2 linked regions of the Algoriphagus machipongonensis genome follow. The protein of the gene in region 2 binds, or shares a complex with, the protein of the main gene of each other region. Links are inferred from orthologs where the notes say so. Each region holds a gene or a part of one and is shown on either strand. Other genes may lie near its edges.

Region 1 (3,260 bases), 2.6 Mb from region 2 along the record:
TTGGTATAAATGGGCATAATCCCAACGGGCTCAAAAGCAATCTGAGTTTCCACATATTGGTAGATTTCCTTCCCTTTTTGGATTTGATTGGCGAGCATGGGCAGTGCAAAATCTGTGATATTGGCTATTTCCTGCATCAAATCTCCTTCGGGTTCTTTCGCTGCATAATTGAGTTTCCCCTTTTCAAAGTCAATTCCGGTCAATGCCTTGGGAAATAAGTTTTTCAAGTTGGATTTCCCTTTTTTAAGATCGTCGAGATTTCTATGATGATCTATGAGCTCTCCCAAGACAGGGTAAAGCTTGGAGGCATCAAACTGTTGGTCTGTAGACTGCAAATAAGAGAGTAATTGATACTTTTTGTATTCAAAATCAATCAGCCCTTCGGCAATCCAGTTTTTAGGAAGTGTCTTCATAGGAAATAGGTTTACCAAAAATTAATAAAATCTGACATAAGTTTTGTCATGTTTGGAAAAATTGACAGACAAAAAATTGAAAAAAAACGACTCAATATGCGCTATGACCTGACATTAACAGTCGATTTGTCAGCCTTTTTGACAAATCCTTTCTTGGCATAAGAAGTGCTATTAGGCATATGCATTTTAATCTAACATTTAAACAAATAAATTATATGTCAAACGTGAACATCAAACCTCTTGCAGATCGGGTTTTAGTACAACCAGCTGCAGCGGAAGAAAAAACCGCTTCCGGACTTTATATCCCGGACACTGCCAAAGAAAAGCCACAAAAAGGTACTGTCGTAGCAGTGGGGAATGGTAAAAAAGATGAGCCCTTGACTGTACAAGTTGGAGACACCGTACTTTACGGAAAATACTCCGGTACTGAGCTAAATGTGGACGGCGGAGATTACCTCATCATGAGAGAATCTGACATTTTCGCCATTCTGTAAGTAATCACTTAATCGTAAACCAAAAAATCAAAGAAATATGTCTAAGGAACTATTTTTCGACACAGATGCTAGAGACCGCCTGAAAAAAGGTGTTGACGCTCTTGCCGATGCAGTAAAAGTAACATTGGGACCAAAGGGACGTAATGTGATCCTTGATAAAAAATTCGGTGCACCTACTATCACTAAAGATGGTGTTTCTGTAGCTAAAGAAATCGAATTAGAAGAGCCTATCGAAAACATGGGAGCTCAACTTGTAAAAGAGGTGGCTTCCAAAACTGCAGACAATGCAGGTGATGGTACTACTACTGCTACTGTCCTAGCACAGTCTATCTTCAACGTAGGTATTAAGAACGTTGCCGCTGGTGCTAATCCAATGGATCTTAAAAGAGGAATCGACAAAGCAGTTACTGCTGTTGTAGCTTCTTTAAGAGCTAACTCAAAAGAAATCTCTACTTCTAAGGAAATCGCTCAAGTAGCGACTGTTTCTGCAAACAATGACGAAGAAATCGGAACCATGATTTCTAACGCCATGGATAAAGTAGGAAAAGATGGTGTAATCACTGTAGAAGAAGCAAAAGGTACTGAAACTGAAGTTAAAACTGTAGAAGGTATGCAGTTTGACAGAGGATACCTTTCTCCTTACTTCGTGACTAACACAGAGAAAATGGAAGCTGAATTAGAGCAGCCATACATCTTGATTTACGACAAGAAGATTTCTTCTATGAAGGAATTGCTTCCTGTACTTGAGCCAGTAGCTCAGTCTGGAAAACCATTGGTAATCATCTCTGAAGATGTGGATGGTGAAGCATTGGCTACTTTGGTAGTAAATAAAATCAGAGGTGCTCTGAAAGTTGCTGCTGTGAAAGCTCCTGGTTTCGGTGACAGAAGAAAAGCTATGTTGGAAGACATCGCGATCCTTACTGGCGGAACTGTAATCTCTGAAGAGAGAGGCTTCAAGCTAGAGAACGCTACTACTGACATGCTTGGTAGAGCTGAAAAAATCAACATTGACAAAGACAATACTACTATTGTTAATGGATCTGGTGATGCTACAGCAATCAAAGGAAGAGTATCTGAAATCAAAGCTCAGATCGACAAAACTACTTCTGACTACGACAGAGAAAAACTTCAAGAAAGACTTGCTAAGCTTTCTGGCGGTGTAGCTATCCTTTATATCGGAGCTGCAACTGAAGTAGAAATGAAAGAAAAGAAAGACCGTGTAGATGATGCACTTCACGCAACTAGAGCTGCCGTTCAAGAAGGCGTTGTTGTAGGTGGTGGTGTTGCATTGGTCAGAGCTAGCGAAGCTTTGGTTGATCTTAAAGGCCTAAACGAAGACGAGGATACTGGTATCAACATTATCAGACAAGCGATCGAATCTCCATTGAGAACTATCGTATTGAATGCTGGTGGTGAGCCTTCTGTCGTGATCAACAAGATCAGAGAAAACAAAGGTAACTACGGTTACAATGCTCGTACTGACAAATATGAAGACTTGTTCAAAGTGGGTGTAATTGACCCAACTAAAGTAACAAGACTAGCACTTGAAAATGCTGCTTCTATCGCTGCATTGCTATTGACCACTGAATGTGTAGTAGCAGACGTGAAAGAAGATGCTCCAGCTATGCCTCCAATGGGTGGCGGCGGAGGAATGGGCGGAATGATGTAATTCCAACTATTCAAAAATTTTAAAAGGAGGTCCTTAGGCCTCCTTTTTTATTTGCCTGATAACTAGGCATCGTATTTATTTAAGGCAAAAAACCACTAAAATACTTTTTTAAGGCAAGGGAATAATTGTATTTTGTACTTTATTGCCCCAACTAGATATCAAAATCGTTAAATGATTCACTTTGACGCCATTTTTCTCGTGGATGACGATCCTATCAATAACCTAATAAACAAACGGTTATTGAGTAAAGTGGAGATAACTGAGAGAATTCAAGAATTTTTAGAAGGTCAGTTTGCCATAGAGCGACTGAATGAGGAACCTTTGGATAAAACCCTATTGATTTTTTTAGATATAAATATGCCTGTAATGAATGGTTGGGAGTTTCTGGAAGCCTACATGGAGCAGCATCCAAACAGAAAAGATAAAATTGTTATCCTTTCTAGTTCCATCGATTTTCAGGACAGACAAAAGGCAAAAGGATACCCTGTCGTTTCAGGATTTTTAGAAAAACCCCTCACTTTGGATAAGATCCATATGCAATTATCAAAATATAGGATCAAGGAATAATTTAATCCAATACAGGACCAAGACGATCCCAAATCTGTCTGATGAGTAAAAATGGAACAGGCAAATCGCCTGGAGCCCCGCCCATTCTCACAATCACTAAATTCTGCGATGGGACAA
Region 2 (8,594 bases):
TTGATTTTGAGCATTTCAAATTGACCAATATTTTACCTCAAAAGCAGAAGGGGTTTGTCTCAGTGGGAGTGAGAGTTCCTTTAGGCGATTTTTATACGGATCAAGCAAGAAAGCTCGCTGATTTGGTAGAAAAATATGCAAGTGCTGAGGTACGCTTTACACTTCGCCAAAACTTCTTAATCCGTGATGTTCGAGAAGATTTGGTTCCTTATTTCTACAAGGAGTTGAAAGAAATAGGTCTGGCCTCTGCTGGGTATAATTCTCTTGGAGATATTACTGCCTGTCCAGGAACGGATACCTGTAATTTAGGTATTGCAAGCTCGACAGGGATTGCAGCTGAGTTAGAAAAAGTAATACTTGCTGAATACCCACAATACCTTAAAAATCAGGATTTGGTCATCAAAATTTCTGGCTGTATGAATGCCTGTGGCCAGCATAATATGGCTCATATTGGTTTCCAGGGCATGTCTATGAAATCAGGAAAAGTAGTAATTCCGGCCCTTCAGGTATTGCTTGGAGGAGGAAATATGGGAGATGGAAATGGTCGTTTCGCAGATAAAGTGACAAAAATCCCAAGTAAGAGAGGTCCACAGGCTTTAAGAATATTATTGGATGATTTTGAAGCAAATGGAAATGGGCAAGACTTCTTAAGTTATTACGACAAAAAAGGTCAAATCTATTTCTATGAATTGCTGAAAGAACTGGGAGATGCTTCTACCGTAACTCCAGCGGATTATGTGGATTGGGGAAATACCGAAGAATATAAAATTGCAGTTGGAGTAGGTGAATGTGCAGGGGTAGTTCTTGACTTGGTAGCTACACTGCTTTTAGAAGCGAAAGAGAAGATAGACATCGCTCAGAAATGCCTTGAAGAGCAACGCTGGTCTGATAGTATTTATCATCACTATGCAGGTTTGATCAATGCTGCAAAAGCGATTTTGCTTAGCGAAAGTGTGAGCACAAACTCCTATGCAAATATCATCAAGCAATTTGATGAAGTGTTTGTTGAAACTGGAAAAATAGAACTTGGTGGAACCTTCTCTGACAAGGTTTATCAAATCAATAAAAATGAACCTACTGAAGCTTTTGCAAATAGCTATGCAGACCAAGCTTTAGAGATTTACGGGAAACTGAAAAGCTTTAGAGAGCAGGAAGTAGAGGTATGAAAATAGAAATTAAACCTAAAGTAACGCTTGTAGGTGCAGGTCCGGGAGATCCGGACCTGATTACCTTAAAAGCAGTACTGGCTTTAAACAATGCGGATGTAGTGCTTTATGATGCTTTAGTGGATCCAGTCTTGTTAAAGCATGCCCCGGATACCGCTAGCAAAGTGTTTGTAGGTAAACGGGTTGGAAAGCATCATTTCCCTCAGCAAGATACCAATGAACTATGTGTGACCATGGCGAAGAAACATGGACATGTGGTTCGACTTAAAGGTGGCGATCCTTTTGTTTTTGGAAGAGGAGCTGAAGAATTAGATTACATCGAAACTTTCGGGATAGAAACTGAAGTAATTCCCGGGATCACTTCAGCGGTTGCAGTCCCTGCGTCAGTTGGAATAGCTGTGACCAAACGCGGTGTTTCAGAAAGCTTTTGGGTAATTACCGGTACTACTTCCGCAGGGAAACTATCTAATGATTTGAGCTTGGCTGCTCAATCCACAGCGACGGTAGTGGTTTTGATGGGGACAAGAAAATTGGAAGAAATTGTTGGGGTATATAAGAACTTTGGTAAAGCAGATCTACCTATTGCAATTATTCAAAGAGGCACAACAAAAGATGAGAAAATCACTGCTGGATTTATAGGAGATATTGTAGAGAAGGCTTTTGAAAACAAGGTTGAAGCTCCGGCGATAATTATTATTGGAGATGTAGTGCGAGAAAGCATTAAATTAGCTGAAGTCTACAGAGAAGCAATATCAGTAGCTGAAAGACAATAGCATGAAGGAAGAAAGTCTGAAAGCTTAAAAAGCAGCTTTAGTCAAAGTTTTCAGGTTTCAAACCTTCTTTCTTGATACTTACCTCTATTATCTTGATACTAATAAAATGAATCATCTATATCCCATATTTCTGAAAGTCCATGAACTGAATATCCTGCTTGTAGGAGGAGGAAATGTAGGGACTGAAAAACTGGAGTTTTTACTCAAGTCTAGTCCTGAGGCACAGGTGACTGCTGTTTCAAAGGAATTCTCTCAAAGTTTTTTAGACTTGGCTCGCGATAGAAAATCGGTACAAATGGTCGAGGATTCGTATGATGAGAAATACCTTAGCTCAAAGCATATGGTGATTGCAGCTACGGATGATAAGGAAGTAAACAAACAAATCAGAGATGAAGCAAAGGCTAGGTTTTTATTGGTAAATGTCGCTGATACTCCTGATCTCTGTGATTTTTATCTGGGTGGAATCGTGACCAAAGGGAATTTAAAAGTTGCGATTAGTACCAATGGAAAATCACCCACTGCAGCAAAACGCCTTCGACAATTGCTAGAAGAAGTACTTCCAGAGGAAATGGACGAATTACTAGATAATCTCAATGCTTATAGAGATACCCTAAAAGGAGATTTTGAATACAAGGTGAAAGCCATGAATAAAATCACCAAAGGGCTAGTGGGAAAGCGATAAACCTTTCCCTTTTTGATTTTGTCCTTACTATAATTGTTGATCTACTCCTGTCATTTCCCAATGACTCAAAGAAACAGGAATACTTCCGATGGAATTGAGTAAATCAAAAAACTTTTTCAGTTCAAATCCAGAAGATTCATTGATTCTGGCGTAGTCTGCCAAAGCATTTTCCAATAAATATTTTCCAGTGATATAGCTGCTGCCATATCCAGGCTGTCTCATGTACAAATGCTGCTCAAACAACAGTAATTCTTTCTCAGTCTTCATCCATCCTCGGGGCGTGTATTCTGAATGGATTTTTCCTGCTTCTACCATAGTCATTTCATTTGCTTGGGCATAAAGAGAACCAAGGCCTCTTGCAGCTCTTTGGGCAATCATGATATAGACAATTTCCCGGGATCTTGGCGAGTCTTCATATAGTCCCGCATCCATGAAAATCTCCTCAACGGCGGTGGCAGTGCCTTCATTTCTAGAATCCCAAATATTATACAAAAGTGGTTTTCTTCTGATCTCGCTAGCGTGAGGTTCATTATCCATTCTTGCAAGTTCAAACCAATGGTAAAAATGAGAATACAAAGGTCTTGGGTCATAATGCATTCCTATAGTAAAGAAGTTTCTGTTCTCTTCAGGAATAAATGACCCCATATGTTCTCTTAGTGCTGGTTCAAAATAATCTTTAACCGTGACAATGTTTTTTTCATCAAGAAATTCTAAAAGGCTTTGGGCAGACTTTTCAGCCATTGCATCAAATTCTTCAGGTGAACTGGCATCCTTCAGTTCTGGTAATCCCCTATTTCTATGCTCCTCAAGTTTCAGCGATGCCCAGGCTCTCGCTAGCTCTCTTTTGAGAATCATTACTTCATCCTCCCAGGTCAAAGGAACCAAATGTACGTTTTGCAAATACCAGGTGTAATTGCTTTTCCCTATTCCAGATTCTCCAGTTTTCTTAATTGCCTCACTTTTCAGCCAAGTCACAAATTCTTGGGTAGAAATTTTTGCTTCTTCAATTGATTTGACCAACTCATCATTTTCAGCAATTCCCTCAAGCTTTAAAATGCTTTCAAGGTTACTCACTTGTTCTTGAATACTTGGGATACCCGCAGCCCAAAGCTCTTTCGCATTTCCTGTAAGGTTTTGTCTTGCCTGATTATTTAAGGCTGGAATGGACTTTATTTCTCCTAAAAACTTCTCTTCTTCCACAGTTCCTAAGGGGAAGGTATACTGCCACAATTCTAAAATTCCGTGGTGAGTGGGCCCCTCATGCGCTGGGACATCACTTCGTTCCATCCAAACAGATTTGTAAAATGCAGGGTCTCTTTCCCAGGGTTTAAGCACTCTTTGATTAAAGTCATAGCCATTCATTTCTGCCCATACGATCCTGTAATCTACTTTTTGAGGTATAGACCATCCAGTTGTGTCAATTGATAAGAGTTGTTCTTGTAACTGGCGAAACTGGGGTAACCTTTTTTCAAAAGTTTCTTTTCTATAATCTGGCGCACCATCAAATTTTGGAGGGTTTTCAAATGTTCTCCAAGTTTTAAAAAGAGAAACCAGATCGCTGTACTGCGCCTTATCATCATTGGCCAACAAGTGGAATTGGGATGATATAATGAGAAAAGGGACGAGTAAAAAAGGAGCTAATTTTTTAAGATGCATGTTTGGTGGTGGTGTTTTTAGATAAAGAAAGATAGTACTTGAAGCTTGTTTTTCCTGACGAATCCAAAAACAAAAAATTCAGTTGCTTAGACAGTTCTATTAGAATTCATTCGTTTGAAAAGTATAAAATTGAAAATCAGCTTAGCAACACTTACACATTGGTTTTTTATTTCGTCGAGTTCCTGTATTTTTGTGCTTCCTTAAAATACGCATCACAAATTCATTTATATGGCATATTTATTTACCTCAGAGTCAGTATCTGAGGGGCACCCAGACAAGATTGCAGATCAGATTTCCGATGCATTGATCGATAATTTTTTGGCATTTGATCCAAATTCTAAGGTTGCTTGTGAAACGCTTGTCACCACTGGTCAAGTAGTTTTGGCAGGAGAAGTGAAATCCGAAACCTATCTGGATGTCCAGAAAATTGCCCGGGATGTTATCAATCGAATTGGATACACAAAATCTGATTACATGTTTGAAGGTAATTCCTGTGGTGTTTTGTCTGCCATCCATGAGCAGTCTCAGGATATCAATCAAGGAGTAGATAGAAAAAGCCCAGAAGAGCAAGGTGCTGGTGACCAAGGGATGATGTTTGGGTATGCTACCAATGAAACTGAGAATTATATGCCTTTGGCATTGGATCTATCTCATATGATCCTTCGTGAGTTGGCTGAGTTGAGAAGAGAGAATAAGGAGATTTCTTATTTGAGACCTGATTCCAAAGCTCAGGTGACTATCGAATATTCTGATGACAATGTTCCTCAAAGAATTGAAGCGATTGTAGTTTCTACACAGCATGATGATTTTGATGAGGAAGAGACGATGCTGGCAAAAATCAAATCTGACATCGTTTCTATTTTGATTCCAAGAGTGGTAGCTCAGTTGAAGCCTGAAATTCAAAAGCTATTTACATCAGATATCAAATACCATATCAACCCAACAGGGAAGTTTGTAATCGGTGGGCCGCATGGTGACACTGGTTTGACTGGTAGAAAGATCATTGTGGATACATATGGAGGCAAAGGAGCACACGGTGGAGGAGCATTCTCTGGAAAAGATCCTTCTAAAGTGGATAGATCTGCAGCTTATGCTACTCGTCATATTGCCAAAAATATGGTAGCAGCTGGAATTGCAGATGAGATGCTTGTTCAAGTTTCTTATGCAATCGGAGTTGCAGCGCCGATGGGAATTTATGTAAATACCTATGGTACTGCCAAGGTAGATTTACATGATGGTGAAATCGCAAAGAAAATCGAAGAACTGTTTGATATGCGTCCTTATGCAATTGAGCAACGTTTGAAACTTCGTAACCCGATCTATGAAGAGACTGCAGCCTATGGTCATATGGGAAGAAAAAATGAGGTTGTAACCAAAGTTTTTTATTCTCCATATACGGAGCCAATTAAAAAAGAAGTAGAATTATTCACCTGGGAGAAATTAGATTTTGTAGATAAAATCAAATCCTCCTTCGGATTATAAAAAACAAAGCCTTTCGATTAATTTCGAAAGGCTTTTTTGCTTTACCTGTTTGTGGCTTGATTAAGAATTAGAGGTTTCTGTTTTCAAATCACATTTTGTTTTAAGCTCATTAACTTTTATTGTCCACAGATCTACATTGGCCTTAACTTTCTTGGCTTCTGTAGCAAGTCTTTCTAGATTTTCATCATCTTCTGTTGTCCATTTTCCTGAAGACATGTGGGTAGTCAAATCTTCCACTTCATTGGAGTTTTCTTGCCAAACGCCGATTAAATCATCGACTTTTTCTTTTAATGCAGCATATTCAGTTTCACAATTACTCGATTCACCATTTACGCTGATCGTAATTGCCTCTGAGGCCTGACCTTCTTCTTTTTTTGTTTCCAATAAATACATTTGATCTCCAAGATCTTTAGAAAGATCTCCAATCATTTTGGAAGTGGTTTTCCATTCATCTAGAAGGCCTGTAAGCTTATCTACTTTTTGTTCTGACGGTCCGCAACTAAAAATCAGTCCAGTAAGAACAAAGAATACCATAAATTTTTTCATGTCAATACAAATTTTTCGGATGAAGTTCACTGACCAAATTTTTCCCAGGATTGAGAAATTATTTACTCATATAGGTCTCTTTCGCAGACTAAAATCACCTTTTAAAGGTTGTTCTAGCGAATTAATGAACTGTAGAATTATTTACCTTAAATTTGTCCAAATAGCATTCCAAGCTAGTCAGGGGAACCTTATTCGGTGTCTAAAATTGAAAATGGAATAGGCTTGAAGCTTATGAAAACATTTCTTCAATCAATTGGGTGTAGAAGTCCCTTACCTCCATTCCATAAGCACGAACCTGCTGGGAAATTAAGCTAGTTTCTGTTTGGCCCGGAACGGTATTAATTTCGATAAAGTAGAATTTTCCACTGCCTTCCTGTAAGAAGTAATCAATTCTCACAGAGCCTTTGCAATTAAGCTTTTCATAAATTTTTGCCGCAATCCTATTTACCCGAGAGATTTCTTCCTCGTTCATTCTACCTGGAGTGATTTCATTGGTCACCCCGGCAACATATTTAGCCTCAAAATCAAAAAACTCTTTGCTACTGACGATTTCTGTGGCAGGAAGTACTGTTACTTGGCCTTTACCTTTAAAAACTCCAATCGAAAACTCCCTCCCTGAAACAAATTCTTCTACAAGTACTTGGCTGTCTTCATCAAAGGCTTTGTCTAGTGCTTCTCCAAGTTCATCCCAAGTTTTTACTTTGCTCATCCCTATGGAGCTACCACCATTGTTTGGTTTAATGAAAAGCGGTAATGTCAACTCCTCTTGAATTCGATTTTGATTCAGGCTTGAGTTATCAAAAAGTTGGATGGATTTGGCAATATGTAATTCCTCAATATCATCAACCACTGCTTTGGTGTAGCCTTTATTCATAGTGATTGCAGAGGTGAGTTGATCACAAGTGGTATATGGAATGCCAATCATGTCAAAATATCCGGCAAGTTTCCCATCTTCTCCAGGTGAGCCATGAAGTATATTGAATACCCCATCAAAAGTGATTTTATCATCACCTATTCTGATGCTGAAGTCATTGAGATCTACTGGGATTTTTTCACCAGAAACACTTAAAAAATGCCAATCTCCTGGGTAAATCAGAATTTTATAAACCTCATATAATTCGCGGTTGATAGTCTTCTCTACTACTGCAGCGCTTTTTAATGAGATGACAGATTCGCCGGTATATCCACCGGTTACAAGGGCTATTTTCTTTTTCATCGAGGTAAAAATTCAAAGTACGAATTACTTGATTTTTATTCTATTTCCCGCAAATTTCCATAGATAACTCTCGCAGATTTTCGGGGATAATTAACGCAGATGTTCGCAGATCAAAAAAAAGAAATCCGACTTAAAGGATAAAATTTGGAATGCTTTCGTATATCAATTTTCGATGGCACTTAAGCCAGTTTTATCTGATCCAAGTAAAACTTCATCCTTGAATGATCTCTTGGCAAGAAATCAATCTTGTCAATTTTATCATGTTTGTGGTTGTAGAATACCTCCACGTATTCATTTTCTAATAAATAGAGGTTGATTTTATGCTTGTAGTATCGAATGCCCACTACAAAAGTGCCTTCCGTGTAGAGGGTATTTATTTTTTTATGAAAAGGGAGGTTGATAAATTCTTCTCTGCTCATATCCTTCATTCAATCAACGAATATACTAAATAGAAAGGCTCTTTTTGATAAATAGCTCTTGATTACTTGACTCAAGAATCTTATACTTGAAAGACTAAATACGAGCATGAGCACTCAAAGATTCCTTCAAGTACTAATTTTTTCGATTTTCATAGTAGCCACAGCCGCTTCTTGTGCCTCAAAGAAGAAGATGGCCAAAAATGATCCTTTCGATGTGGTGATCAATACAGCAAGAAGTTATACGGGAACTCCTTACAAATACGGGGGGACTACCCGTGCTGGGATTGATTGTTCGGCCTTAATTTATCACGCATATTATTCTGTAGGCATAGCTATGCCCCGTGTTTCAGCAGATCAAAGTGAGGTGGGAAAAAAAGTGAATGCTAATCAATTGCAAAGAGGGGACGTTTTGTTTTTTGCCACAGGAAAAAGAAAGAAAAGAGTAACCCATGCCGGTATTGTGACGGAAGTCTCTAAAAATGATATTAGGTTTATACACTCTTCCACTTCCTTAGGTGTTTCGGAGGATTTTTTAAGTAACCGCTATTGGTCAAAAGTATTTTTGTTTGGGAGAAGGATTATGGAATAAATTTTCTGGAAAAAGAGGGGCTTAGAGAGGATTGGTGATCAATTTCTAAATAAGGTCAGGATTAT

Evidence for each region. The genes of interacting proteins can lie anywhere in the genome.
Region 1: the proteins of metK (region 2) and groL are in contact, whole or in part, in a cryo-EM structure (PDB 8P4O), measured with the Escherichia coli proteins. The link is inferred for Algoriphagus machipongonensis from one-to-one orthologs.

What each region holds. Positions count from the first base shown.
Region 1 is NZ_CM001023.1:3,353,523-3,356,782, forward strand. The notes cover bases 407-3,260. They hold groL (chaperonin GroEL), read left to right. Parts: upstream 407-944; coding sequence 945-2,576; downstream 2,577-3,260. Other genes in these bases: ALPR1_RS14025 (hypothetical protein), read right to left, coding at 407-413; ALPR1_RS14030 (co-chaperone GroES), read left to right, coding at 629-907; ALPR1_RS14040 (response regulator), read left to right, coding at 2,748-3,143; ALPR1_RS14045 (serine hydrolase domain-containing protein), read right to left, coding at 3,145-3,260. In the rest of the region: more of ALPR1_RS14025, read right to left, coding at 1-406.
Region 2 is NZ_CM001023.1:750,583-759,176, forward strand. What follows is about bases 3,811-6,632. They hold metK (methionine adenosyltransferase), read left to right. Parts: upstream 3,811-4,505; coding sequence 4,506-5,759; downstream 5,760-6,632. Other genes in these bases: ALPR1_RS03165 (DUF885 domain-containing protein), read right to left, coding at 3,811-4,277; ALPR1_RS03175 (hypothetical protein), read right to left, coding at 5,820-6,305; ALPR1_RS03185 (D-alanine--D-alanine ligase), read right to left, coding at 6,535-6,632. In the rest of the region: ALPR1_RS03150 (HEPN domain-containing protein), read left to right, coding at 1-1,166; cobA (uroporphyrinogen-III C-methyltransferase), read left to right, coding at 1,163-1,939; ALPR1_RS03160 (precorrin-2 dehydrogenase/sirohydrochlorin ferrochelatase family protein), read left to right, coding at 2,046-2,621; more of ALPR1_RS03165, read right to left, coding at 2,649-3,810; more of ALPR1_RS03185, read right to left, coding at 6,633-7,521; ALPR1_RS03190 (hypothetical protein), read right to left, coding at 7,701-7,940; ALPR1_RS03195 (C40 family peptidase), read left to right, coding at 8,047-8,529. UniProt on the Escherichia coli protein: Catalyzes the formation of S-adenosylmethionine (AdoMet) from methionine and ATP.